DNA from 3 places in the Viridibacillus sp. KH_047 genome. Region 3 is predicted to be linked to each of the others. Evidence: riboswitches for the same ligand, from Rfam matches in the RefSeq annotation. Region 3 holds a riboswitch; each other region holds the start of a gene.
The links. Region 3 has a riboswitch for S-adenosylmethionine ahead of AC3IS5_RS19485 (acyl-CoA dehydrogenase family protein). Riboswitches for the same ligand answer to the same signal wherever they lie in the genome.
Positions count from the first base shown of each region.

Region 1 (10,125 bases), 1.2 Mb from region 3:
GTAAAGATGTTACCCACTTTTAAATTAAGGCCTGCTTCTTTCCCTGCATTATATGCTTTTAAAAGTAAATCAAAATCAGCTGTTGGTGCAAAATCTAAACCATTGAAAATAATTTCATTCATTTTAGAATCAGTAGAAGCACTTTGAGCAATGATGACGTCACGAACTTTAACATCTTTTTGAATTGCTCCACAAGTACCTACACGGATTAACTTTTGGACACCGTATTCTTGCATTAATTCGTTAACATAAATAGAAATTGACGGCACACCCATACCTGTACCTTGTACCGATACACGTTTACCTTTATATGTACCTGTAAACCCTAACATATTACGTACTTCATTATAAGGTGTAACATCTTCTAAATAAGTTTCTGCAATGTACTTTGCACGAAGTGGATCGCCAGGAAGTAGTACGATATCTGCGATATCGCCTTGTTTTGCATTAATATGAATACTCATTAGTATCACTCTTTTCAATAGTATTGTTATTCATCATATTTCTATAATTTGGATATGATGTTACAAGCATTGTACCAAGAAAGTCTGACCTCTGACAATTATTATCTTAAATATAATTTACAAAACCTACATTTATCAATTTATCCTTTTTTGTTAAATCGTTACTTATTTTAGTTGTATTTTAACTCATATAAATACCAAAGTTCATCAAAAACGCGCGCACTCATATCTTCATCTACTTTTTCTTCGATATATCTCGAAAGTATATGAAAATCTGTTGATTGTTTAGGAAAGCTATGATCGTGAAAAGCCGCTTCTGCAAACATAGACTTCTCATCATGTTTTCCACCACCACGAAATGTTTGTACATAACTGTAGAACGATTGATTCATATATATCTCCCTCCTAATAGTTACTTAGTAATGTTTTATTTTTCAAAAAGTATAGAATATTCTCTCATAAAGAAGTAAAATGAACATTATTCAATAGAAATATGGAAAGTTGGTGACAATTTGGTTAAAAATTCAAGAAAAAGTAGTGGAAATGTAAAGAGAAGTGAAAATCAAAGCACTAATAAGTCATCAATTTCAATGGCTTCATTTTTCAAAATAAAAAAGAAGCAAAAAAACATTGAAGTTCATGGACCTATACAATCGAACTTTTTCCGAATGATTCGCGGCCGTATCATTATTAACTTCTTTATACTCATCATTATTCTATCAGCAATGCTTGTTGTTTCCTATTCAAATATGTCTAACCTCCAAAATGAATTAAAGGTGTTCACAGGGAAAAATCTAGTAGAGCAGATGAAAGTAAATAGTTTAGCAGCGGATATTGCGAAACTATCAAACTCTGAACAAAGTTATATTATTACGGGAAAAGATAATTTCTTAAGACAATATAGTCAAGATAAAGACCGCATTGAAGCAAATTTATTAGAGCTTCAAAAAATATTCTCTGATCGTAAAGAAGAGCTAGACCGAATTACTTCCATTGACCAATTTTATGACAATTATATTCAGTATTCGAAGCGACTGATTGATACACGTCAAAAGTCAGGCCTTGAAAATGCTCAAAAACTTGTTCTCGCTGGAAATGGCAAAACAGCTATGGGTTATATAGATGTGCATATTGAAATGATTAATGAAGTATTAACCAAGAAAAACAACGAGCAAATTAAATCACTTGAACGACAAACAGAAATTGCAATGATAATTTTCTTAATTTTAACAATATCATCTATTATTTTGACTATTGTAACGGGTACTATCTTGTTCCGTTCAATTAAACGTAATACATCAGCAATTAATACATCTATTTTAGATATCGCACAAGCTAATGGTGACTTGACAAAACGCGTAAAAGTAAAGACAAAAGATGAATTTGCAGAAATCGCTAATAGTACAAATGTGTTAATCACATCTATTTCAGCATTAGTAAAACGCGTGAGTACACTTGCCGAGAATGTTTCAGCTAGTGGACAACGATTAATGGCTTCAGCAGATGAAAATTCGAATATTATTCAATCAATTGCTGATACAACAGGCGAAATCGCTGAAGGTAGCGAACAAACAATGCTACGGATGAATAACGCAGTTCAAAAGATGAATTTATTAGAAGAGGCGGCTCGTTATTTAAGTACAGATGCTGAACATGTGAAAACAGCAACTGATCAGATGAAAATCGCTGCTGAGCTTGGCGGGAAAACTGTCGAACAGTCATCAAATGTTATGATGATAATAGAAGAAACTATGGCCAATACAACAGAAACCGTTGAAGCACTAGGCAAAAAATCATCCGAAATTACTTCCATTATTCGTACGATTACTGATATCTCGGAACAAACAAACTTACTTGCCCTTAATGCAGCCATTGAGGCGGCCAGAGCTGGTGAACATGGTAAAGGATTCGCTGTCGTTGCAAACGAGGTTCGAAAGCTAGCTGAGCAATCTCAAAAAGCAGCACGCGAAGTAACGGGAATCGTTTCATCAATTCAATCAGAAGTACAAGCTATTGTCACTCAAAACCATGATGGTGTACAAAACGTCATCCGAGGTGTTGAAGTGACAAATGAAACAAATGCTTCCTTAGATAAAATTATCAAACAAACAAACGAAACTGTAGCCATTATTAACAAAATGGTAATTCAAATTGAACAAACTTTAAGCTATAGCCAAGAAGTGGCTGTATCATTTATAGAAGTAAATCAAATTGCTGAGAATACAGCAATGAGTACCGAGCGTTCAGCAGCTTCTGCAGAAGAAGGCTCTGCTTCAATGCAAGAAATTACAGCGTCAGCGATAGAACTATCTCATCAGGCAGATGAGTTAAGAAAAGTAGTTGGGGAATTCAAAGTATAGTGTTCCCATAAAATGACTTGCAAACTCTAATGAGATTGCAAGTTTTTTATTCCCTCTATTGATTTCGCTTTATTAGAAATTACTAAGTTCATACCATTATCCCTGCAAAGCTACACCTTATCAAGACAACCTTACATAGTAATAATTAATAAGCATCAGATACTCTATGTAAACAAAAATGACCGGAGATAGATATTATCATTTCTCTCGGCCACTTACATATTTACATATTCATCATACGTTTTATTACCATGTACTTTGCAGCCGAAAAGATAACATTGAGAAACATAATATGGCTCGAAGAAAATCCTAGGACGGTAGCCTTTTAAAATTCGACCAATCAGTGTATTATATTTTTCATTTGTATGTTGCAAGTCCATAATAGATTCTTCAAGATTTCCCTCTATCCACTCTTCATCCATTGCTTTTGCTTTACTTTCTACAATTTCATCAGTCGTTTCTGTTTTCATCTGGTCTATAATATCTGCGGCTTCTTCTACCCTACCTAATTGAATGAGTGCATAAACATAATGTTCTACCCAATCATACGATCTATCAATTTCTCTCCACCCTATTTCAAATAGAGGTATCGCTTCATCAAAGTAGTTAATTTGTGCATAAAGTTCAGCTACGTTTACGCCACCCATATAATTTTCATCATCTGGATTAACTTTTTTCAGCGTATTAAGTACCGAATCGTGATTGTCTAACTGTAGGTATGAAACCATTTCCGCGTATTTCAAAAAATCACCATCAGTTGCGGACTTTTTATAATGTTCTGCTGCCTTTTCAAAATTGTTCATATTAAAATATGCTGCTGCTAAGTTCGCATGTACTACTTCAGTATCTTTCATCTTTAAAGCATATTCTAAAATCCTGATGGCTGAAATGTATTTTTCCATTCGTAAATATATTTCACCAAGTAAAGCAAAAGGAAAATAATGCTTCGGCTGTTTTTCAATTGCTTCAGCTAAAAGTGGTAAAGTTTTGTAATATTCTTCTGTATCTCTAATATAAAAACATGCTAAGTTATGGAGTGATTGTATATCTCTTTTTTCCATTACTGCTTGCTCTAGCATCATTTGAGCTTCGTCAAATTTAAATTCTAATAATAACTGATTAACAGCTATGTTATTTAAATTCATCTTGTCACCGTCCAATTCAACTATGCAATAATAGCATATTCATATAAAAATTGTACCACTTAAAGAAATTTATAAACTTTTCAAATTAAATTTGCTTCATAATAAGGTTGATATTATTATTTCCACATGGTAAAATTTCATTATTATTAACTTTCAAACAATTTAATATACTTACTTATCAAGAGAGATGGAGGGACTTGGCCCGTCGATATCTCAGCAACCACCCAAAATGTGGCAAGGTGCTAATTCCAGTAGACGTAGTCTTGTAGATAAGGAGATTGACTTCATATTTTGAAGGCCCTCTTCCTTAGAGGGCCTTTTACTTTTTTATAAAGGATGATGACATGATGACAAACAAAAACATTGCGACACAATTAGTTCAGCTCGGAAATCATACCGATCCCAAAACAGGTGCTGTCAACACACCAATCTATCTTTCAACTGCCTATACTCATGATGGGCTTGGTCAATCAACTGGTTATGACTATACACGTACAAAAAATCCGACACGTACCGTCCTAGAAGAAGGTTTTGCTAAATTGGAATCTGGTGATGCAGCTTTCGCCTGTAGTAGCGGGATGGCAGCTGTTCAGTTAGTTCTATCCCTATTTAAATCGGGTGACGAAATTATTTTACCTGAGGATATCTACGGTGGCACATACCGTTTACTCGGTCAATACCAAGAACAATATGCAATCAAATCTCATTATGCAAAATTTTCTTCTGTATTAGAGGTTGAAGGTTTAATTAATGAAAATACTCGAGCTATTTTCATTGAAACACCAACCAATCCATTAATGCAAGAATTTGATATTGAACTTTATGCTAAGCTTGCGAAAAAGCATAGTTTATTATTAATCGTTGATAATACTTTCTTAACACCTTACTATCAACGTCCAATCGAGCTAGGGGCTGATATAGTTCTACATAGTGCAACTAAATACATCGGTGGTCATAATGATGTTCTAGCTGGTCTTGTCGTAAGTAAAGGTAAAGAGCTTAGCGAAAAACTATTCACAAACCATAATGCTGCTGGTGCAACACTGGCTCCAATCGACTCATGGCTACTGCTACGAGGATTGAAAACATTACACCTTCGCATGAAACAACATACCGAAAATGCTAAGCAAATCGCGGCTTATTTAGAACAAGAACCTTTAGTAAAAGACGTACTGTTTGCTGGTAAAGGCGGAATGATTTCCTTCCGTTTACAAAAAGGAGAATGGGTTGGTAAGTTTTTAGAAAGCTTGAAATTAATTGTCTTCGCCGAAAGCCTGGGTGGTGTTGAAAGCTTTATCACATATCCGACTACACAAACACATGCGGATATTCCTGAAGCGGAACGTATTGCTCGCGGTGTTGATGACTCCTTACTTCGTTTCTCTGTCGGTATTGAGGAAGCAGAAGATTTAATAGCGGATTTACAACAAGTTTTTTCTATCTTAGAAAAAGAGGTGTCATCATATGAGTTCAATTAATGAAAATATTGAAACAAGTTTAATCACTGCTTCTACTCGCGGTGATTACGAGCAAAAAACAGGTGCAGTTAATGTACCAATATATTTATCATCTACATTTGATCAGGAGCATTTCGATTCCTTTGGTCCATATGATTATAGTCGTTCTGGTAATCCAACTCGTGATGCATTAGAGAAAACGATTGCTGAACTTGAAGGGGGTACACGCGGATTTGCATTCTCTTCAGGTATTGCAGCCATCGCCTCTGCCTTTATGATATTAGAAGCCGGCGACCATATTGTTGTGACATCTGAAGTGTACGGCGGAACATACCGTTTTGTAACACAAGTGTTAACAAAATTTGGCGTTGAGCATACATTTGCTGACTTCTCTGATTTAACATCAGTAGAAGCGGCTATACGTCCAAATACAAAGGTATTATATATAGAAACTCCAGCTAACCCCCTTCTAGGCATTACTGATATTGAAGGCGTTGTAGCAATTGCAAAGGCAAATGGAGCTCTAACATTTTTAGACAACACATTTATGACGCCTTTATACCAACGTCCTTTAGACCTTGGTGTAGATGTAGTGTTACACAGTGCCACTAAGTTTTTAGGAGGACACAGTGATATTATTGCAGGACTTGCGGTAACAAAAGACGAAGAGCTTGGTAACCGAATCTACTTTATGCAAAACTCATTCGGTGCCATTTTAGGCGCACAAGATTCCTTCTCATTAATTCAAGGGATTAAAACCTTAAATGCGCGTCTAACACAATCGACAGCATCCGCATCCAAACTTGCTCATTATTTAGATGCTCATGAACTGGTAGAAGAAGTTCATTTCCCAGGCTTGAAATCTCACCCAGGTCATGACATCCATGCAAAACAAGCAAAAAGTGCCGGAGCTGTATTATCATTTAAACTTCCTAATCGGGAAATCACTAAAGCATTTGTAGAACATGTTCAAATTCCAATTTTCGCTGTTAGTCTTGGTGGTGTAGAATCAATTCTTTCATATCCAGCCACAATGAGTCACGCAGCTATTCCTAAAGAAGAACGCGAAAAACGTGGTATTACAGACGGTCTTTTACGCTTCTCTGTTGGCCTTGAAAATATCGACGATTTAATCGCTGATTTTGAGCAAGCATTTGCAAAAGCGAAAGAACTTGCTGTTGTAGGTAATAAATAGATGATTATATGAGTCGCTCCACCGATTTGGTGGAGCGATTTTTTTCTTTTTAAGTCTTTTGGGCTCAACAGTTTCAACGAAAATATTTCTGAAACAGAATAAATGAGAATTGTGAGGTAAAGCTATAATTACTCATGCGACTTTTCTTTTATATATAAGGAATTGTTAATAAGGAGATAAATCAATGGGAAATAAAACGAAAACCTTACTCGCTTTATCACCTAATTCATTGATTATGGGCATGATATTGGCTTTAGTTGGTGGATTTTTAGATGCTTATACGTATATCACAAGAGACGCAGTGTTTGCGACGGCACAAACAGGAAATATGGTATTATTTGCGGTGAGAGCCGCAAGTACAGAATATAACGGTGCTATCCTTAATATACCGCCTTTTTTGGCTTTTATAGCAGGAGTCTTGGTAGCAGAATATATAAAAGATAAACATACTAGCCACAGACGAGCTGTCTTACTTTTGGAATTCGCGATTTTATTTATAGTCGGGTGGTTACCTGCAAGTGTGCCAAATATGCTTATCACCATGTGCATTGCATTTGTGTCTTCCTTACAAATTGCTACCTTTAACAAATTGGAAAAATGGAGCTACAATTCAACCATAACAACAGGGAATCTACGAACCGCAGCTCAAGCTTCTTATGCTGCATTCGTGAAACATGATCCAGAATCGATGCGGAAATTTATAGATTTTACTGCTATCATTCTTTCCTTTTTATGTGGTGCTTTAATTGGGACCTTCTTTAGTACTTATCTAGGAAAAACATCCATTTGGATTGCTGCTGGGATTATACTGCTCACCGTAATGTTATATCATAGAAGCAAAGAAACTACGAAAGAAACTCTTGAGAAATCCTGAAGTACGAATAAATACTTGATAAATATATATCCCAATCTTCCAATGAGCATACCAATCCTATTATTGTACATTTAATTTATGTAATTACATTGTTATTTCTATGTTCCCTCTTAAGCGTTTTTCTTTTTTAAGCAACATTTCATTGTATAGGAAAGTAATTTGCTGCTTTCATATTGTTTGTTGATCAGTAGTGTACTACACTTTTTAGTCTATTCACTGTCTCCTACAAAAAAATGACAACCCACAAAATGTGGGCTGTCATTTTTCATTCAAAATACTTTAAATATTCACCATAGCCTTCTTCTTGTAATTTATCTTTAGGTATAAATTTCAAGGCAGCAGAGTTAATACAATAACGTAATCCTGTTGGCTGAGGACCATCGGGGAAGACATGTCCTAAATGTGAATCAGCTTCTCCGCTCCGTACTTCTGTGCGACGCATACCAAAGCTTGTATCGAAGTTTTCTTGTATGCTAGCACCTTCCACAGGCTTGCTAAAACTTGGCCAGCCACAACCTGCATTAAATTTGTCTTTTGAGTGAAATAAGGGTTCCCCAGATACGATATCAACGTATAGACCTTCTTCAAAATGACTATCGTATTCGTTTTGGAATGGTGGTTCTGTCCCATGCTCTTGCGTGACATGATATTGCATCGGTGTTAATGTTTTCAACTTTTCTTCTTTGTTCATGATTTTGTCCCCCAATGCTGTTGTTGGAATGCAACTCGTCCTGAGCCAATTGAATAGCGCTCATAATGAGCTGGATTCTTTTTGTAATAATGTTGATGATAAGTTTCTGCAGGGTAGAACGTTGTTGCTGGTAGAATTTGTACAGCGATTGGTGCTTTAAATTTACCTGATTCTTGTAATGTATTTTTTGATGCTTCAGCTATTTTACGCTGCTCTTCGTCATGGTAGAAAATGGCTGTCATATAAGACTGTCCGCGGTCATAAAATTGACCACCAGCATCTGTTGGATCGATTAAAGTCCAGTAAAGATCGACTAACTTTTCATAAGGATAAATTGCTGGATCAAAAGTAATCTGTACAGCTTCAAAATGTCCAGTTGTCTCACTACAAACTTCCTCATAAGTAGGATTCTCTGTATGTCCTCCAGTGTAACCAGAAATGACGGACTCAATGCCCTCTTGCTGATCGAATGGTTTTACCATACACCAAAAACATCCACCTGCAAATGTTGCTACAGCCATATGCTACTCCTCCTATTCTTGAACGGGTACTGTTACTTCCAGTATAATCTTACCTTCTTTTAAATTAAATTCTTTTGCTTGCATGCGAGAACCAGAAAGTACTGCTATTTCTGTTAAACCCATATATACTTCCTCTTTGTTTGGTCTAATAACCATCCATGAAGGTAAATCTACTGAGTCATTTAATAACTTCAATGCTGTGCTTGGTGGGATATTCAACATACCAACTTCTACATTTGTTTGTTTTAATATAAGATTGCCGTCTTCATCAATTGTTGGATCAAATTTCATTGTAATAGGTAGCTCCATACCAAAAACACTAAGCTCACTTACTAAAGAAACTTCCTCATTAATGTACATATGTACAGGGATGGATTTTGATTTCATAGCGTCCTGAATGTACTTGTTTGCAATGGCTTCAAAATCCGCTGGTGTAGTTTGTACTGATAGTTTACTACCATCAGGCATTGCGGTTGTTTCCGGTATTGGCGTATCAGTTGCCGGTTTCGTAATGAACACAAACAATCCAATGATTACTGATAACATTAATGCAATTAAAAAGAAAAAAGCTATTTTCCACTTATTCACCGTCACATCACTCCTTGAAGTCCATTTCCCCGTTGGTTAATTTTTTTAGACCACATGACTTGATCGTCCCTACTATACGGTCCGTCATTTCATCATAGCCTCTTGCATTTGGATGGAAAAAGTCCGTATGATAAACCATATTCTCGTTCGAATCGAATAAATCCTCTACATTTACAAAACATGCATTTTTATCTGCCTCTGCAAAATCTTGAATATCTGTATTCCATTCATACATAATCGTATTTAAGTCCGATTTTTCCTTCGTAAAGATGGAAAGAGGATTATAAACGCTTATTAAAATTATGGGCGCAGATTTATTTTTTTTTCGGATTAACTCCATAATTTTACCATAACGCTTTTGAAATTCGATGCGTTCCGTATCAAATGCTTCTTTATTTAGATTCATCAAGTCACGTCTGACAATTTTCATTAAGTCATTTCCACCCATAGTGAGTGTTATAAAATCAGCTTTTTTTAATTGTTCGTCAATTTTACCGCTCTCAAGTTGTGCTACGAGTTGATCACTGCGTCGACCTTTTTTTGCTGTGTTTTCAACTTCGACGTATTTAACGCCTTCCCAGCCAAGCATTTGATCCGATAGTCTACCGACATAACCTTGCTGATTTAACTCATCTCCAACACCTTCAGTTAGAGAATCACCTAAAGCAACATAAATAATGTCTTTAGGGATGACTTCTTCTGTAACTGGCGTTTTTATTTCTTTGCTGCAAGCACTTAATAAAAGAAGTGCAAGCATGAAAATTATTAATTTCTTCACGTTCCATTTCTTCCTTTCGTTAAGTACGTCTAATGAAAGAAAGCAGGGAATG
Region 1 covers NZ_CM174479.1:2,765,698-2,775,822, forward strand. Annotated here, with positions in the region: gene deoD (purine-nucleoside phosphorylase) at 1-464, opposite strand, end outside; gene AC3IS5_RS13645 (YozE family protein) at 635-856, opposite strand; gene AC3IS5_RS13650 (methyl-accepting chemotaxis protein) at 977-2,824, shown strand; gene AC3IS5_RS13655 (tetratricopeptide repeat protein) at 3,040-3,969, opposite strand; SAM riboswitch class I at 4,142-4,245, shown strand; gene AC3IS5_RS13660 (methionine biosynthesis PLP-dependent protein) at 4,317-5,447, shown strand; gene metC (cystathionine beta-lyase) at 5,443-6,621, shown strand; gene AC3IS5_RS13670 (YoaK family protein) at 6,806-7,495, shown strand; gene msrB (peptide-methionine (R)-S-oxide reductase MsrB) at 7,761-8,186, opposite strand; gene msrA (peptide-methionine (S)-S-oxide reductase MsrA) at 8,183-8,707, opposite strand; gene AC3IS5_RS13685 (YpmS family protein) at 8,720-9,295, opposite strand; gene AC3IS5_RS13690 (GDSL-type esterase/lipase family protein) at 9,303-10,073, opposite strand.
Region 1: it holds a riboswitch for S-adenosylmethionine, as region 3 does, so the genes downstream of both, AC3IS5_RS13660 (methionine biosynthesis PLP-dependent protein) here and AC3IS5_RS19485 (acyl-CoA dehydrogenase family protein) in region 3, are expected to answer to the same signal.

Region 2 (10,125 bases), 1.7 Mb from region 3:
AATCTTATGCCCTTTATATGTCCCCGTATAACCATACATTCCGCGGACTGTATTATGACACTCAACATCCTCTAAAAAAGTATCTGCAATATATTTTGCACGAAGTGGATCTCCTGGCATTAATACCTTTTCAGAAATTTGACCTTCTTTTGCATTTAAATGAATACTCATAATACTTCTTACCTCCAGATAATTGATATGTTAAATTGATTTTTCTTATTTTTTTACTGTTTGATTCTTCAATTGTGCTGATGAATAAATCCAACTTAAAACTAAACCTACTGCAAATGTTAGTAATACGCCAAGGCTGTTACCTTCAAAAATTCCTTTTGCAAATATAGCAGGGAATAATGGATTTGAAGTGAACAGAAGTCCAACAAAAACACTTACAAACCATATAATTACATTCCCTTTGTTTACAGCAACATTTTTATCACCTGAAATGATATCAGGGTCATAGCCTTGCTTTTTGCGAAGAATAACGTAATCTGCTACGAATACAGCTGTCCAAGCTGCCAAGCCAATACCGACAACCCCTAAGAACATTTGGAATGAACCTAAGAAGTCACCATTTATGAATAACACATAAGTCGGAAGCAATACCATGATTGCACCGTGGAAAATAATAGATGTTCGATCTGAAATTTTTATATTTGTAGCTTCTAAAGCATTACGTCCGGAACGAAGTGAAATAACTGCTGGTGGAATGATTCCGCCCAGTGCTGTAATAAAGTAAGGAATAACCATCCATTTAGGCATTTGTAAAGCTAATGCAGCAATTGGGTCCGCAGAACTAACTAGTTCAGGATTCGTTGCATTCATTAAAATACCTAAGAACATGATGACAAATAGTGGTGAAGCTGATGCGAAAGTTGTTGTCCAGAAAATCGATTTATTCGAAGATTGAGGACTTTGATAACAAGAGTAATCACTCGCACACATTGCCCAGCTAAGTGCAGATCCAGCAATAATGATAGAAATAGCAGGCAATACCCCTCCAACCCAGTCTCCATTTGGCATATTCACAAGTGCTGACCAATCAGTTTGTGGAATTAAAATAGCCAATACAACTACTGTTAATGCGCCAAAAATGTAGGTAAATATCGTTTGAGCTTTAACAAGTGTCTCTTGTTTGACAAGAGATAATGCCATAATCGCAATCGTAAGACCGATTAACCCGATTATTTGTGTTGTTGTTGTCACTTCAAATCCAAGTGCAGTAACAATTGCATTAATGGAGAAAATACCAGTAGGAACATTACCGACACTCAGCCAACCAATCAAACTAATCCATGCTAATACAGCTGGAATCAAGTTTCCTTTTGTTCCAAAAGGCGCTCGGGATAAAACAAATGTCGGTGCTTTTCCTATCTTACCCGGTAAACTAAGATACCCGATAAGTGCAAACGATGCAGCCCCTAAGAATGCAGCTACGATGGATTGTATGAAGTTGAGACCATAACTTACGATAATTCCTCCGTAAACCAGTCCCATTACCCCTATATTTAATGAAAACCATATCCAAAACAATTGCTTAGGTTGTCCAACTCTTTCACTTTCTAGAATTAAATCAGGGTGTTTTTGACTCATTTCCTTCGACCTCTTTCTTGTTTAAAGTTATTTTCCCTAAAACATTGTAAATTATGAGTGATTCATGAATTTTTTATTAATGAATATTATTAACTTGCATTTCCACCCAATAATATTTGTCTGACGTCAGACCTCTTCATTTAAAAAAAATCATGTTTTCACTCTCCCTGAAAACACTTTCATTAAATTACACTTGTATAATAACATCACATTATTTATTTTTAAAATAATTTGTGCAAAAAAAAAATTTGTGATGTGACATTTTTTTGACAGTTAACTCGGGTGCCCGTCATGGTTAACTTACTCTTACCAACAAAAAAACACCTCCACGTTGATTATTTAAGGTAGGATACCCTTTTTCAACGAAAGGTGTTTTTATTTGTCTCATATTTATAGGACAGTGCATCATTTTGCATGTATCTTTTATAGTTTAGTTAAGAAATTTGTTCTTTTAAGAAAGTAACTAAATCTACGTGATTAGCTGGTGTAACACCGTGACCGTCTGGATAGCTCTTAAAAGTGACAGCTGCACCTAACGACTCTAAGAAGTCTTTACTTTCGACGCCCCATTGATGAGGAAGAACATAATCATATTCACCGTGTGAGATGAAAATTGGCATATGCTCCACTGATTGCTTATGATATTCGTTTTTCACAAAATCAGGAATATAACCACTTAAAGCGACAACAGCTGTTAATTTATCCCCTAAAACAAAGGCTAGTGATTGAGCTAAAATAGCTCCTTGGCTAAAGCCCATTAATACAACTTTTTCTACATCAATATTATAAATGAAAGAAGCTTCATCTATAAATTCTCGGATAAAATGAACTACTTTATCAAATACTGGACGATCTGGTTCTCCTGTACCTTGAATTGTAAAGAAAGCATAACCGGGTTTTTGTGTAATAGGACCACGTAAACTAAAGATATGGCAACTATCTTCAAAATCAGCTACTAATCCAGGTAAATCTTGCTCATTACTCCCCATCCCATGTAATAAGAAAATAGCTGGGTATTTTTTAGCTGGATCCATATTTTTTGGTTCTGTATGAATAAATGTAAAAGGTGAGTTCATTAATTGTCTTCCCTTCGAGATAAACTACATTTATCATAGCATAAAGTATGCTTCGAAGGTGCTTACCTTATGATTTTAATAGAAAATGGTCTTTACTTATAAAGAGTATCTACACTCAACAGAAAAAGTCCTATTCCATTTATCTAATAGAATAGATCATTTCTTTATATCATTCCCACTCAAATGGTGTTTCTTGGTAAACATAGTAGTTCAACCAGTTAGAGAACAATAAGTGAGTATGTGAACGCCAAGTATTATATGGTTGCTTAGCTGGATCATCATTTGGAAAATAATTTTGTGGAACTTCTATATTCAACCCTTTAGCAACGTCACGAGAATATTCATCTGCCAATGTATGAGCATCGTATTCTAAATGCCCGGTAATCATGATGTGCTTTTCATCTTCTGACATGACGATAAATACTCCAGCATCATCAGAGGCTGACAATAGTTTGAGCTTTGGATGATCTTCAACTGCTTCGATAGATACTGATGTATTTCGTGAATGTGGTGCAGTAAATATGTCATTAAAACCACGAACAAGCTTCACAGTTGGATCTGTGATTGTATGATCATAAATTCCTGAGCATTTCTTCGGAAGTGGGAATTTACCAATACCATAATGATGATAAAGTGCTGCTTGTGCACCCCAACAGATATGTAAAACAGATGTGACATTTGCTTTAGTCCAATCCATAATACTGACGATTTCTTCCCAGAAATCAACATCTTCAAACTCCATTAATTCAATCGGTGCACCCGTTATAATCATTCCATCAAAGCGTCGGTGCTTAACATGTTCAAACGTCGTATAAAATGATTCTAAATGTGTTTTACTAACATTTTTCGAAACATAAGTCGCAGTATTTAAGAACGTTACGTTAACTTGAAGAGGTGTATTACCTAGGAGACGCAATAATTGAAGCTCGGTCTTCTCTTTTTCTGGCATCAAATTCAAAATCAATATATTTAAAGGACGAATATTTTGGCTTTTTGAACGGTCCTCTTCCATTACGAAGATTTTTTCCTCTTTTAGTAATTCCGTTGCCGGAAGATTTTTTGGAATATTAATCGGCATAGCTACTTCTCTCCTTTTCCCTTTTGTCTATTATGTAGACGCATATAAAAAGCCCTCATTCTCTGGATAAGAATGAGGGCTAACTTAACACGCTCGTTTCTTATCTTCCAAGACTATTGTCTTGTAGGACTTAGCACCTTTCTGATTGAATCAGAGGTTGCTGAAGCTTCACAGGGCCTTATCCCTCTGCTTCTCTTGATAAGAATATTTAGTTAATTTAATCCTATCATTAAATTGTCAGATAAGCAAATATTTCTGTCAATTTAATGATAGGAAATAAGCCCTCATAGTTTTCCTACAGGGCTTTAGAAAAGTATTTTAAATCCGGGTAATTCAGTATGTTTAATACAGTATAAAATATATTCCATTTTTATGCAATAATTACAAATCAGTTATATATAACAACTGATTTTCTGCTAAATTCCTTACCTTATAACCATTTGGATTATTCCTTTGCCATCTCCAAGCATCTCTACACATATCTTCTAATGTTTTTTCTGCTACCCAATCCAGTTGTTCCTTTGCTTTTGTCACATCTGCATAGCTAATGGCAACATCACCTTCACGCCGATCGCAAATATGGTATTTAATTGGAATACCTGAAACATATTCGAATGTTTTTACAACTTGTAAGACGCTATACCCTTCGCCTGTACCTAAATTAAATACTCTCCATCCAAACTTTCCTTTTAAACTTTCTAACGCTTTTACATGACCTTTTGCTAAGTCTACTACATGAATATAATCACGAATACCGGTACCATCAAGCGTCGGATAATCATTTCCATAGATATTTAAAAAAGGTAATTTACCCGTGGCCACTTGTGTTATATAAGGCATCAAATTATTCGGAACGGAAAAAGGATCTTCTCCTATCATCCCACTATCATGTGCTCCAATGGGATTAAAATATCGTAATGAAACTATTGAAAAAGAATAATTGGCTTGTGCAAATTCATATAAGAAATTTTCAACAGCTAACTTTGTTGTTCCATAAGGATTCGTTGTATTTAAGGATGCCGTTTCAGGGATAGGACATTGTTCTGGGGTGCCATAAACAGTTGCTGATGAACTGAAAACAAGTTGACGCACTTTATATTTATTCATTAGTTCGACTAACTGGATTGTGCTTATTAAATTTTGCGAGTAGTATTTAATTGGGTTGTGGAGAGATTCTGAAACAGATTTGGAACCTGCTAAATGAATGACACTATCTATTGAATAGTTTTGAAATACCTTTTCTAAATCTTCTTTATGACTAATATCTACGGAGAGACATGTTATTTTTTTGTTAGTGATCGCTTGCATACGATTGATCACTTCCATATTACTATTAATAAAATTATCTACAATAATGATATCATGACCAGCCTGTATTAACTCGATACAAATATGTGATCCAATATATCCTGCTCCACCAGTTACTAGAATGTTCAATGCATCTCTCCATTTCTTAACTTCTTTGCATTACTAATTACATGCTTCCTTCTGTTACGAGATGTCTCTTGGAGAATCGCCTCCTTCATTGCAAATCATTTAAATACTTGTCTTATTAAAAAAACTAGAGAAACGATTATAAAAAGTTAGTGATGATCAAGTATTGTTACATCAATTAACTGTTTCTTTTCATTGTGCGCCTGTAAATACTGACTCACTGTTTTATCATACATAGAATGAAAAGAGAATCTATCTTCGAAATAACGGCAACCTGCATGACCTAGTTGTAGCCTTAAGTCGCGATTCTCTAGTAATTGAATCAACCTGTCTTTAATAACTTGTATATCATGGTTTACTATATACCCTGTTTCACCATCGATAATGATTTCTGGTACCCCCCCTACATTAGAAGCTATAACTGGTAACTGAGCCCTCATTGCCTCTAAAATAGAGATAGGTAGTCCTTCAAAATTGGACAAAAGGACAAATAAGTCAGCCTGTTGTAATTGTGTTTCGATATCATCACGAGACCCTAGAAATGTCACGCGATGAGCAATATCATGTTGTAGCGATAACGCTTTTGCAGCCTTCATCTCTTTTCCATCGCCTATGAATACTAGCTCCCACTCTTTCTCTTTAATTGTGGAAAGTGCCTCAATCAATAAATCTTGACGTTTAGGTTGCTCAAATCTTGCTACCATAATGATTTTTGGTATTTTATTTTGAGAAAGGATTTGTTTACCACTACTATGAATACCATTATGAATCGTCGTCATATTGTCTTTATTCCCAACTTTTTTTTCTATAGCAAGTGAGTAATCATAATTAGAAACAGTAATAATCTTAGTCGTTTTTCGGGCAAATGCCCTCTCAATTTTTTGATAAATCCAACGTTTTATTGGTTTTACACCTTCCGTAAATGCCCAACCATGTGCAGTAAAGACAGTTGGTATCTTTAATGAAAAAGCTGCTAATCTACCAACTACACCCGCTTTTGATGAATGAAGAGCTACAACGTCTGGATTGATACGTCGTAAATTTGAACGTATTTCAAAAAATGCACGAATATCAGCTACAAGGTGAATAGCCCATTTTAAATGTTGAAGTTGTATTATGCTTATATTCTTTTCATTTAACGGCTGATAAATGAGGTCCCCTTTTGAAGTGAGGATTGTTATTTCATGTCCATCTACAGCTAGTTGTTTTGTGAGAGCCAGTACATGTGTTTGTGCTCCGCCATTTGTATCTAATTTCGTGATTATTTGAACAATTTTCATTACCTCACCTTTCTTAAATCTTTGTGTTAACCAATATACTCTGATCTAGTCAATTATTAATGTAGCTGAACACCATATGCCTAAATTAATTGCTTTGAAAACTACATGATCGAATCCTCATAATTACACGAATACTTCGTCGGAATTTTCTGGATTTTAATTTGGAGTTAATAGTACAGTTACAAATACTAAAAAACCTTTAGATTCTATTATGTATAATAGAAATAAGCTATTATTTCTTTTTACTCCATCTTTCATTACTTCACATTTTTAGCTTACTGATGTCTTTCCGCTTGATCTTGTATCTATAATGAAGAAAATAATAATGAACAAACATCATTATTTTTCGACTTGCCCGCAATACATGGCCATACATCGATGAAATATGACTTGAAGTACTTATCAATAAGCACCCTCTCGACTAAAAACAACACGAATAGTGCGCAATAATATTTTGAAATCGAGTAGAAATGAGCAGTTCTCTACGTAATCAATATCATAATTTATTTTTCTTCCATGAGGAATATTAGAACGTCCATTTATTTGTGCCAATCCTGTAATTCCTGGTTTCATATTCAATCTTTTAGCCTGTTCTAGATTATAATAAGCTGTAATTTCAGGCACTTCAGGTCTTGGTCCCACTAAACTCATTTCACCTTTTAAAACATTAATAATTTGTGGTAGTTCATCTAAGCTCAGTTTTCTTAGTAACTTCCCAATTCCAGTCATCCTCGTATCCTGTGAGTGCTTAAAAACAAACTGTTCAGGGACCCCACCTTCCCAGTCAGTCACTTTACTCTTCTGACTCAGATTATTACGCATAGTCCTGAACTTCCAAATTTGAAAGTTTGAGTAATTTAATCCAGTTCTCTCTTGTGTAAAAAAAATAGGTCTTCCAGATACAATTAGTAATGCAATAGCTATTATTAGCATGATAAGTACAATAATAGGCAAAAGAATACTAGAAATAACTACATCTAATAGTCTCTTTCCATACTTAGTATAAAAACTAGGTCTATCTATTATGTTCACTTGCATATCAAACCTCCTTTTTTACCATCAATTTTGCACTACACCTATAACAAATGTATTGATTCTAATACTTGATTTAGAATACAAGTTCCATTTTTTGTTATAAATTATTTATTTTAAAGAAGATAAAAATTTGCGTTACGTTCATTCTAACCCGTATTTTCCCGGGTCTTATCTTTAAAAAATATATGAACATTACTCTTCTTTTATGATGAAATCTAAGTTGAGTATATTTATTTTCAATATTTTCCTATTTCAATGAAAGAAAAACACAAAGAATAAGCCGAAAGTTATAGATTTTTGAAAATTCAATAAGGTTTACAACATTACGTAGTAAAAACCAATTTAATATAAATATCTACAAATTTTTTGAAGCTGTAGAGGCAGATTCAAATAATGTTGAACTTTATTTATGACTATATTTCGATCTAGTCTTGATCTGTATTATTAACTGTTACAAAATGCATTTATAAGAGCTCTGATTATTAATTTGCTATAACTCAAAACAATACTTCGATTGATTGATTTTTGTATATTTATATAATTAAAACTACCTTATAGTTGAAATATATAAATTATTTTATGCGATGAGCCGATTTTAATATCACCTGAATAACTATATTCCACCAGGGAATATGAACTAGAAATTCTTTCTTTATTTATAAAATACTTATTAACATTGAACATTCAGAGAAGTTTTATCAAATAATATGAAATTACTAAAGTTTAACTGTTACATAATAGCTTTAGTATGTTAAAATATTTCTTAAATTACTTTTGCAACTAAGGAGTGCTTGCATGTGAAAATCGAAAAATCAAAAAAAATGGCTATGTTTCCAAAAGCAATATTCGGTGATTTAAAAGCGGCGGCCAATGCGAAAGCAGCTGAAGGCGTTAAATTAATCGATTTAAGCTTAGGAAGCCCGGATCTTCCACCAGACGAAAAAGTACGTAAAGTATTGTCTGAACGAAGTGCATTAGCCAGCTCTTATGGCTATACACTAAGTGGTACGAAACGATTCTACGAAGCGGTAGCCCGTTATTACAAACGTCGTACTAATGTAGATTTAGATCCAAATACGGAAATTATTCAAACAATGGGTTCACAAGAAGGACTTGTTCATTTACCGATGGCCTTCTGTAATAAAGGTGACTATGTACTAACGACGAACCCAGCCTACGTAGCCTTTGATGCCGGTATTCATCTTGCAGAAGCTATTCCTTACTATATGCCTTTATTAGAAGAAAATAATTACTTACCAGATTTCGATGCAATTCCTGTAGAGGTTGCTGAAAAAGCAAAACTGATGATTCTAAACTTACCAGGAAATCCAGTTCCTGCAATGCCTAATGAAGAGTTTTTCGCAAAAGCAGTTGCATTTGGCCGTAAATATAATGTCATTATTTTACATGACGCTGCCTATTCAGAATTCTATTTTGAAGGCGACCGTCCATCAAGCTTCCTTGCTACACCAGGTGCAAAAGAAGTCGGCATGGAAATCAACTCTCTTTCTAAAAGCTTTAGTTTAGCTGGTGCACGTATTGCGTACATAGCAGGAAATGCTGAGATGATCTCAATTATCCAAGAACTAAAATCTAATTTGGATTACGGAACTTTTGAGCCAATCCAAGAAGCTGGGATTGTTGCTTTAGACCATGCTGAAGAAATAACAGATCGTCTTCGTGCCACATTCTCAAAACGTCACCATATTTTAATGGATGGTTTAACTAAAATTGGATGGAACGTAACACCTTCAAAGGGTGGTATGTTCGTGTGGGCTAAATATCCAAATCAAGAAATGAACGATATCGACTTCGTATATCACGCAATTAAAGAAACAGGCGTAGTTATGGTACCAGGAATCATCTTCGGAGATGCTGGAGCTGGTTATGTACGCTTAGCACTTGTTCAAAAAGAAGAATTAATAGCTGAGGCTGTTGAACGACTTGCTACATTATCTGTAGTGCACGCTTAATCTATTTTGACCGCAAGAGGGTTATTCCTTTTGCGGTTTTTTTGTGGTGAAAAAATTGGAGAATTTTTCTTGTGAGTTTATTTGACCTTAGTGAGCTTCATTTTTTCTACTTGAGCTCGCTTTTAAACTATTCGGCTCTCCTTTTAATCTACTCAGGCTTTCTTTTAACTCACTCGCTCTTTTTGGGCTTCCTTTTGCTCTACTCACGGTCTCTTTTATCCTATTCAGCTCTCATTCTAACCTACTCGGGATTTCTTTTAACTCACTCGCTCTTTTTGAACTTCCTTTTGCTCTACTCAAGCTCTCTTTTAACCTATTCGGCTCTCCTTTTAACCTACTCGGGCTCTCTTTTAACCTATTCGCTCTTTTGTGCTTCCTTTTGCTCTACTCACGGTCTCTTTTAACCTACTCGGCTCTTCTTTTAACCTATTCATTACTTTCTAAATCAAAAACCCAGAAACTTCATACAATACGAAGTTTCTGGGCTAAAGGTTTTAACTATTGATAAAAAGACTCTTTATTATTTAACTTAAATCTCCTAGATCTAGTCTTTCCGAAAGCTATATAGTTGTTGTTGTTCAATACTCTTGAGATTAACGTTCTACTATTACAGCTAAGAAAATCGATGCATTCGTTTATTGTGATTTCTTCAGCACAAA
Region 2 covers NZ_CM174479.1:2,262,997-2,273,121, forward strand. Annotated here, with positions in the region: gene deoD (purine-nucleoside phosphorylase) at 1-171, opposite strand, end outside; gene AC3IS5_RS11285 (purine-cytosine permease family protein) at 217-1,590, opposite strand; gene AC3IS5_RS11290 (alpha/beta hydrolase) at 2,025-2,666, opposite strand; gene metA (homoserine O-acetyltransferase MetA) at 2,836-3,744, opposite strand; SAM riboswitch class I at 3,842-3,949, opposite strand; gene galE (UDP-glucose 4-epimerase GalE) at 4,126-5,181, opposite strand; gene AC3IS5_RS11305 (glycosyltransferase family 4 protein) at 5,328-6,458, opposite strand; gene AC3IS5_RS11310 (sugar transferase) at 6,861-7,496, opposite strand; gene AC3IS5_RS11315 (aminotransferase class I/II-fold pyridoxal phosphate-dependent enzyme) at 8,291-9,466, shown strand; gene AC3IS5_RS11320 (nuclease-related domain-containing protein) at 9,965-10,125, opposite strand, start outside.
Region 2: it holds a riboswitch for S-adenosylmethionine, as region 3 does, so the genes downstream of both, metA (homoserine O-acetyltransferase MetA) here and AC3IS5_RS19485 (acyl-CoA dehydrogenase family protein) in region 3, are expected to answer to the same signal.

Region 3 (10,125 bases):
ATTGGATGGATTTTATAGACATCAACAGCAATATCATATTTTTTAAATAGTGCTGTTAAAATTAATGGAACACTACTATAGACGATGAAAATTTGAATAATAATAGGCGTACCTCGTACAAAAGATACGTACACTTGAGCTAAACGATGTATAAAAGGTATTCGATAAATACGTGTTAAAGCGAGTGAAAACGCAAGAGGTATGGCAATCAGTAAAGAAACAATAGTCACAAGTAGGGCCACTGGTACGCCAGACAATGCGACGAAAAATGTATCAATCAAAAATTTATAATTTAATCCTTCAGACATGTGCGTACCTCCTTATGTCGCTTCCAACGTTTTTTTACCTTTACTAAAGAATTTTTCAAGAATTGAGAAGACTTTTTCGATGATCAATGACAATACCCAGTAGATGATTGCTAAAGCAATAAAAATTTCGAGAGCATGTGCATTTATATTGCTGGCGATAATGAGATTAGCTTTTCCAACGACATCGATAAGCCCAATAGTATAAGCAAGTGCACCTTCTTGTAATAAGGCAATCATACCGTTACCAAGATTGGGGAGTGCTACAACTAAAGCTTGTGGAAAAATAATACGACGATAGGCTTGAAAAGGTGTTAGGCCGACACTAACAGCGGCTTCGTATTGGCCATTGTCAATTGAACCATAAGAAGAACGAATTACTTCGGACATTATGGCTGCAAATTGTAGTGTGAAAGTTACGATAACAAATATGGCCGTATCAATATCGTGCAAATTAAGGCCGAAATTTTCAGCTAGTGCAGGTACACCATAATAAACGAGAAATAGTAACACGATTGAAGGTGTACAACGCATGATAGTTGTATAGCCGTTTGCAAGTTTTTGAGCAATTCTACTGCTGCTCAATTTGGCTATCGCAAGTAGTAAACCAAAAAAGGAACCTAGTAAAATGGACAGTCCTGCTATCATAAATGTCACCTTTAGAAAAGGGAGTAAAATAGGGAGTGACTCCCAGATATAAGATGCATCAAAATATTTTTCCATATGCTCACCATTTTCGTTTTGTATTGGAAAGGCTGTTGAGTTTAATGACTCAACAGCCTAAGGACGTTACGTATGCATAAGCAATTAACGTTCCACTTGCTCAAGTACTTCAAATAAATCACGATCGTAGAATTTTTTGCTTAGTTCATTTGTTTTTTGTTGTTCTTTAATTTGTTTTATAGCTTTGTCATATGCGTTTGCAAATTTCTGTTCTTTTTTGTTGTATAGTGGCCATGTTTTAATTACAGCAAATTCGTTGTACACAATGTCATTTGCTAATTTGTGATAAGCGCCGTTTTTGGCTGTAACTTGCTGGTTAAAAGGACCTTCGATCATTACACCGCCATCTACTCGGCCTTCATTGACCCATTGAACAATATCGATAGTGAAAGCATCTCCAGCTTTTAGTTTTACTTTGTTATCTGGATTTTTTTTGTTGTATTCATCGATGACTGTATATTGAGCATTATTTGCGGCAATTGGTGCTAGAGAGTAGCCTGCTGATGCAAAGTCTTTTAGCGATTTAATATTTTCATCCTCTTTACGTAAAACTAAACCTGCACTACTTAAGCCAAGAAACTCTTTAGGGTAGATGAATTTTTCTGTACGCTCTTCTGTGAAGAAGGCGTTTTTGACACCGACTTGGTATTTACCTTGTTCGACACCAATTAATAAGTCGTCACTAGTCGTGCCTACATATTCAAATTTATAGTCTGGTAATAATCCATCCACTAGCTTCATCACTTCTACATCGTATCCAGTTGGATTACCTTGGTCGTCAATATATGAAATCGGCTTACTCGCTTGGTCAAAGGCAACTTTCACCGTACGTACTTTTGATGAATCTCCTTTATCTTTAGAATCAGATGCTTCACTTGTAGAGCAACCAGCTAAAATTGCTATTGAAGTAATACCGACTGCGGCAAATTTTAATAGTTTTTTACTGAACATATCTTAAAACCCCTTTTTAAGATTATTTTTTTATTATTAATTTTCAACCGGATTCTTTTGCTTTTGTTCTTCAATAGCTGTTAATGCTAATTTTGTAATGGTCATATCATCCATTGGAGGATTGTGTAGACCTGCACGGACATTGCGGTAATATCGTTGTAATGGATTAGCGTTTTGTAAACTTTTTGCCCCTACTACTCGCATTGCTTTATCAACGATGTCAATGGCTGCATTAGTCACTGTATGTTTGGCTACAGCGATTTCATTGCTCAACGAATCTCTTCGTTTTGGGTCGTCATAAGCTTCAGCTGTTCCATACAAGACAAATCTAGATTGCTGAAGTTTTAACTCAATTTCACCTAATAGATGCTGCACATTTGGTAATGAGCTGATCGGTGCATTTAAACTATTTGGTTGATGGTGATTTGCAAAGTGAACTGCATAATCACGAGCTGCTTGTGCTATGCCTAAATAAGTTGCAGGAATATGCAATAACCAGCCGTTGATTTTACCTCCGCTTGGATGATTTGGTAATTCAACTAAATCCGAGTCACTTACTTTAACGTTTTGTAATATTAAGTCGTGACTTGATGTGCCGCGCATCGACATTACATCCCACGTTTCTTCAATAGAAACTCCTACTGTATCTTTATGAATCAAAAAGAAGCCAACTTGTTGTTTTTCTTCAATCCAAGCAGAAGTTAAAAAATAATCTAAAACAGGGGAAGCTGTTGTGAAAATTTTACGTCCATTTATAAGCCACTCATTATTCGAGCGAACGGCATTTGTTCCAGGACGTCCACCGCGAGTGGGGCTTCCAGTACGCGCCTCACTTACAGAACGATTTACAATAGCACCATTTTGTACTTCATTTGCAAAGAAATTAAGCTTGTCATCTGTCCACAATTTCTGCTCATACAATTCTCCAACAACACCTAAAGTCCAGCCCATAGATAGGGAAGTATTTTCATCGTAGCTTGCAAGTGTTTCTTGCAACAGGACCATATCGTAAACTGAAAATCCTCCGCCACCGAACTCTTTTGGTAAAGTGATTGCTGGATAGCCAATTTCTCGGAGCAGGCTAAAGCTCTCTTTTGGGAAGATAGATAATTCATCTACAGTTGCAGCGCTACCTGTAATTTGGTCTTTAAGTAATGCTAGTTTATCTAACCATTGTCGTTGCAGATCTGTTCTTATAAATATCTCTTTCATAAAAAATCCCCCTTTTATCCTTTTAAATAAATAATTCCTATAGAATTACTATGTATTAAAGTTATAAAAAATCCCTCATTGATAAAAGAGGGAGCTTAAATGTTGTGTATGCACCCTTATCTGTCAAGATTGCTCTTGCTGGAAGTAGCACCATTCTGTCAGACAGTGGTTGCTGAAGCTTCATCGGACCAGTCCCTTAGCTTCTCATGATAAGTAATTTTCTATTGTTTCAATTATCTTACTTTTTCTAAAAGTGAAAGTCAATACCTAAAACGAAGTAATTTTATAGGAATTAAAGGTTATAGAAAAGAACCTAAGATTACAATTTAAAATGGGATAAATTTTATTGGAAATAAATGAAGGACTTTAATTATCAACAATCAGTAGAGTGCAAGGAATCAATGCATTTAGCGTATTGAAGTTGGCACATTCATATAGTTTAAAATTGTAATGAGCCATACAACTAATTAAATATTTTCAATATTTTTGTTTTTTGAGGTTTAATGTCTATCGATAGGGGGTAAAAGAACTTAGGTTATAAAATTTGAGGGGGAATACTTATGCTAAAGATAGAGAATTTATCGAAAGTATATAGGGGTGGAAAGAAAGCCGTTGATGATATGAATATTGAAATAGAACGCGGTGAATTTGTCGCCTTTATCGGTACTAGTGGAAGTGGGAAAACGACTGCCATGCGCATGATTAATAGAATGATAGAACCAACCAATGGCACCATTTATTTAGAAGGGGAAGATTTAGCGAAAAAGAACCCCGTAGCACTTCGTAGGAGTATTGGATATGTTATTCAACAAATCGGTCTTATGCCACATATGACCATTCGTGAAAATATTACGCTTGTACCTAAATTGTTGAAATGGACAAAAGACAAGAAAGATCAAACAGCAAAACGCCTCATTGAACTTGTAAATTTACCTCAAAGCTATCTCGATCTATATCCCGCGCAATTATCTGGTGGTCAGCAACAGCGTATCGGCGTGCTCCGGGCATTAGCCGCAGACCAAGACATTATCTTAATGGACGAACCATTCGGCGCATTAGACCCTATTACTCGTGACACGTTACAAGACTTGATGAAAGATTTACAGCAACGTCTTGGTAAAACTGTTATTTTCGTCACGCACGATATGGACGAAGCGATTAAATTGGCAGATCGCATTTGTATAATGCATAGTGGCCAAGTTATCCAATTTGATACTCCTGACAATATCCTATCTAACCCTGCTAACGAATTTGTTCGTGAATTTATTGGCTCTCACCGTTTAATGCAAGAAAAGCCAAGTGCAAAAATTGTTGATGATGTAATGATTAAACCAATCTCTATTACATTAGAAAAAAGTATTAATGATGCTTTTCGTTTGATGGTAACAAAGCGTGTCGACACATTATTTGTTGTTGACGGACAAAATCATTTGAAAGGTTATATCGATGTTGAGGGATTAACTAAAGCACGACATACCACTTCTAGCATTTCTGAAGCAGTAGAAAAAGACGTCTTTTATGTTCGTAATGGTACAAAATTACAAGATTCAGTACGACGTATTTTAAAGCGGAATTTAAAACATATTCCTGTTGTAGATGAAGAGCATCGTTTAATTGGACTTGTTACTCGTGCAAATATTGTGGATATGGTATATGACACTATCTGGGGTGATGAGGAAATAAATGAAGATGCAAATGGTATTAATCTAGAGCAACAAAGTGTATCTAATAAACAACTTAACTAAATACTAACTAAATAGAAAGGACGTGAGTAGATGATTGATTTTATAACACAAAACGGCGGAGATATTGTACAAAAAACATGGGAACATTTTTATATATCTGCCATAGCTTTAATTTTAGGCATTGTCGTTGCAGTTCCTTTGGGTATTTTATTATCAAAACTACAGAGAACCGCTAAAATCGTTTTAGGCATTACAAGTGTTCTGCAAACACTACCATCATTAGCTATTTTAGCAATAATGATTCCATTCTTAGGAGTCGGGAAAATCCCTGCAATTATTGCTCTATTTATCTACACACTATTACCTATTCTAAATAATACGTATATTGGTATGAATTCTGTTAATTCAGGTCTTAAATCAGCCGGAATTAGTATGGGAATGACAAAAATACAATCCATCGGGATGGTCGAACTGCCATTAGCTATCCCTGTCATTATGTCGGGGATTAGATTATCAGCAGTCTATGCCATCTCATGGGCAACTTTAGCATCTTACATAGGAGCAGGTGGCTTAGGTGATTTTATTTTTAATGGACTGAACCTTTATCAACCTGAATTTATTATTGGCGGCGCTGTGTTAGTAACTATTTTGGCCTTAATTACTGACTTTATATTATCTAAAGTAGAAAAGTGGGCTACACCAAGAGGTTTAAAAATTGAACGATAGAAGGGGAACATGCTTATGAAATATAAACAAATAATTACCATTAGCTTGATTATGACAGTGTTATTTTTATCTGCTTGTTCGCTGACTGGTTCAAGTGATGATAATGACGTGAAAATTGCTTCAATGACAACAACAGAAAGTAAGATCATGGCTAATATGCTGAAATTAATGATTGAACATGAAACGGATGAAAAGGTAGAATTGATTAATAATCTAGGATCAAGTGTCGTCCTGCATCAAGCAATGATTAATGGCGATGCAAATATTTCTTCAACACGTTATACAGGAACAGACCTTACTGGGGCTTTAAAAGAAGAACCTGTTAAAGATCCTAAAAAGGCGATGGATAATGTACAAAAAATATTCCAAGAGCGCTACGACCAAACCTTCTTCGACACATATGGTTTTGCAAATACTTATGCATTTATGGTCACGCGTGAAATGGCTGAGAAACATCATTTGAAAAAAGTGAGTGACTTAAAAAACATCGCAAAAGATTTACAGGCAGGTGTCGATAACTCATGGGTCAATCGTGTCGGGGATGGTTATAAAGACTTTGTGAAAACGTATGGCTTTGATTTTAAAGACGTATATCCTATGCAGATTGGGCTTGTCTACGATGCTGTAGAGGCAGGCAAAATGGATGTGATTCTTGGTTATACAACAGATGGTCGTATTGCAAGTTATGATCTTGTTGTATTAGAGGATGACCGACAATTCTTCCCACCGTATGATGCAAGTACGCTTGCAGTAAATGAATTATTAGAAGCAAAACCAAAAGTAAAAGAAGCGATTGAAAAATTGATTGGTAAAATATCAACAGAGCAAATGCAAAAGCTTAACTATGAAGCTGACAACAATCTTGTTGAACCAGCTATTGTAGCCGAAAAATTCTTAGAAGAACATAATTATTTTGAAGATGAAGAAGGAGGGAAAAAGGATGACTGATTTAAATACATTCCAACAATTCTTTTACTACTTCTCTGAAAATGGTTCTTATGTATTCGAGCAATTTATCACACATTTTCTTATCTCAATATACGGTGTAACCTTAGCAGCCGTCGTCGGTATTCCACTTGGCATACTTATTTCGAAATACGCGAAATTATCAGGGTTCATCATTACGATAGCGAATATAATACAGACTATACCGGCGCTTGCATTACTGGCGATTCTTATGCTAGGTATGGGGCTTGGCAAAACGACAGTAATTATTACTGTATTCTTATACTCATTACTTCCGATTATTAAAAACACATATACAGGTATTAATAATATTAACAAGGATCTGACCGATTCCGGTAGAGGGATGGGTATGACTCGTATCCAAGTGCTGTATATGATTGAGTTACCACTGTCACTATCTGTAATTATTGCAGGAATTCGTATAGCCCTTGTTGTTGCGATCGGTATTACAGCAATTGGTGCTTTCATTGGAGCAGGTGGACTTGGGGATATTATCATCCGTGGTACAAACGCTACAGATGGTACAGCAATTATTCTAGCAGGTGCCATTCCAACAGCACTGATGGCTGTTATAACAGATTTGATACTTGGTTTCATAGAGCGCAAATTGGACCCAGTAAAACGTCATAAAAATTTAGCTACACCAACAGTACAAAGCTTGAATGATTAAAGTACAAGCCTTGAAACCAAAATTACTTTGGTATCAAGGTTTGTATTGTTATTCGTTAATCATTTTCATATAATCGAACATTAGTGATACATTCGAATATCTTTCCAAAGAGGCAAGGTCAGCAGATATGCTTTGCCAACTTTCCAAATACTTTTCTTCTAATGTCATACTAGTTGAAATGGGTAAAAAATTTGAAAGAAACTCTTCTATTGGCTTTTGTTCATTCTCTAAAAATTCCTCAACCTCACGTACTTTATAACGTGTTTCTGGATTGGCTTCGTTAAACAAAATATGTTCAAGTGCTCTAGAAAAATAATAAATTTGATAATTTACTTTGCCAGATAAAATCGAATTGAGCGTTCGCATGGTATGAATATTTTTGCTTTTTAATTTGTTTCTTTCAATAATTTTGCTTTGTTGATTACTATTAGGAACACTGATATTTTTAGTGTTATAGAGCGTTAATCTATCTTGATTTTCATCAATTATTACGGCGGATTCATCGATGAAGCAGCCGTCTGTATCGGCTATTTGAATAATTGCCAATAAATCTTTAGGGCCTAATTTCATTTTATTAATATAGCTTTTGACGCGATCTCCAACTAGGTTTTTTATATTGGAGCTCTTTTGATTTAAATCCCCCATAATATCCCCTTTAATAATATCGAATCTAATTTCATTATTATTAAATAAAGTACGTATTCGATCGTATAATAAAGCTTCTTCACATGCACCTTCTACTAGTAACAAGATAACTTTTTTAGCTTTATTACTCATTTATAATAGCTGCTTTTCTAAATGCTCTTTTCATATCATAGGCATTCGTTTCTTTGTAAATTGATTCGTCTTGACCACCTAACTGAATTGCACGCAAATAGACATCTCTAGGATTATTAAGCTTTTTAACACCCTTTAATTGCATATAGCGATTCTCTTCATTTGTAGTAGTGAACCATAAATTATGAATTGGTAGTACTTCAAGTATACGTAAGTTATGGGAGGTGAATATCAATTGGCCTGCTCCATTCTCATGGATAATTTCAAGTAATTCACCTAATAAGTACTCAAATACACCAGCATCTAATTCATCAATAATAACGCATGCATTGGGATTGTTATAAACAGCAATGATTGTACTTAAGATAGAGATTATCTTCAACGTACCCTCGGATTCACATTTCAAAGGTAGCTCAATGTCCCCTTTTCGAGAGAGAAACTCAACGAGCACACCGTCAGATCCATCATTCAATTTTTGTGTATGAAGAACATGGATTTTAATCTGTAAGCCAGGAATAAGCATTTTGAGAACAATGTTCGTTTGTTCTATTAATTCTTTCATTGCATTGAACATGTCTTTTGGTAGTAAAGTAGTATCTTCTAATTTAGAAGGAATAACGCCACGTTTATTTTCAAGATGTATATTAAAAGGCATCGTAATATTAGAGATTAAGTTACCAAACTGCGTATTATCAATGATATGCAAGTCTCTCTTGAAGTCAAAAATAATATTTTGAATGAGTGCCATTTCTGCTTCACCTAAATAATTGGGGAGAATATTTCTAACTTCTTTTCTGAAAATGAAGGATGAATGATTTTCTTTAGATAGATGGTTTGCTACTAATACTTTAACTCGATCATTTTGGTTTAAAGAGGTGAGATTGGTAGTGCGAATAATAACTTCCTCTCCGTTTTTTGAGAGTATGTTTTTAAAGCGTTTCCCACGTTTATTTTCTCGATAACTTAAGCTTTCTGTCATTACATTTAATCGTTCTTCACCAACCACAAGTGAAACAGCGTATTTTAAGAAGTACTCGCCAAATTTATTTTTGATGATGAATTGGAAATTTAGTTGTAAAGATGATTCACCGTAGTATATATGTAGGTGATGAGCATGAGGAAGTTTTTTATAAATCCCACCATCTAAGAGTGCCGATAAAATTTGAAATGCCTGTACAACGGCAGTCTTACCTGAACCATTTTGACCATAGAATCCAATAACATTAGCCTCTTCTAATTTGCCAAAGTTTGTATCGATATGAAATGTTCCGTATTTGACGTTTTTTAGGTTGTTTAATGTGACATCTAGAACTTTAATAATTGGTTTCATGTACTTCCTCCTAAAAACGAACTGTCTATATTATTTAGATAAAGGAAGAAAAATATACTGAATTTAATTATAAACTCGAAGTTGTTAGGTGTTATTTATTGATAATAATAGTGTTTTTGTTACAAAAAGATGGGGTGATCATACACATACTACACTGAACGCATTGTGCCAGGATTTCCTGAGGAGTCATAAAAAAAGAGGTTGCTCATAGCCAATTATATTGGCTTATGAGCAACCTCTTTTTGCATAGTAATATTATTTTGAGTTTTTTCGTAATAAACTTTGCCATCTTCTGAAATCTCCCAATAACCATACTGAGAATCTTTGCGGATAAAGTTTTTAATATTCAGCTGTTGACTAGCCCAACGAACATTGTTTTTCCATTGAGGCTCTTGACCATCACGCACTGTAATACGTGCTTCATCCTCAGTGATTTCGAACAGCTCACGCATTTCTTCGTATGCATCATTAATTGCTACGGGTTCATTGCGATTGTATAAATAAGCTAGTAAATTTGGCTCTATGTCTGTAGAGGTAGGAAGGATAGGGCGTTTGTTTTTAATCTCCAAAGACAAATCCTTAAACCCGTTTCTCTGTATCTCTTGCTCGATTAGGAACCGTATAGAATCTCCGATTTCAGATTGAGCACCGGCCCATCTCATAATGCCCTCATCACTTTTTCGTAATCGTAAAGTTAATGAGTTTCCGGCATGATATTGCTCCTTTGACATATGTTATCCCCCTGGAAGCCGATTATATCGATTTATTAATTGAATTTTT
Region 3 covers NZ_CM174479.1:3,980,345-3,990,469, reverse strand. Annotated here, with positions in the region: gene AC3IS5_RS19500 (amino acid ABC transporter permease) at 1-308, opposite strand, end outside; gene AC3IS5_RS19495 (amino acid ABC transporter permease) at 321-1,028, opposite strand; gene AC3IS5_RS19490 (transporter substrate-binding domain-containing protein) at 1,113-1,979, opposite strand; gene AC3IS5_RS19485 (acyl-CoA dehydrogenase family protein) at 2,016-3,191, opposite strand; SAM riboswitch class I at 3,305-3,407, opposite strand; gene AC3IS5_RS19480 (betaine/proline/choline family ABC transporter ATP-binding protein) at 3,752-4,936, shown strand; gene AC3IS5_RS19475 (ABC transporter permease) at 4,967-5,602, shown strand; gene AC3IS5_RS19470 (osmoprotectant ABC transporter substrate-binding protein) at 5,618-6,550, shown strand; gene AC3IS5_RS19465 (ABC transporter permease) at 6,543-7,238, shown strand; gene AC3IS5_RS19460 (hypothetical protein) at 7,287-8,015, opposite strand; gene AC3IS5_RS19455 (AAA family ATPase) at 8,008-9,345, opposite strand; gene AC3IS5_RS19450 (winged helix-turn-helix domain-containing protein) at 9,561-10,076, opposite strand; gene AC3IS5_RS19445 (winged helix-turn-helix domain-containing protein) at 10,112-10,125, opposite strand, start outside.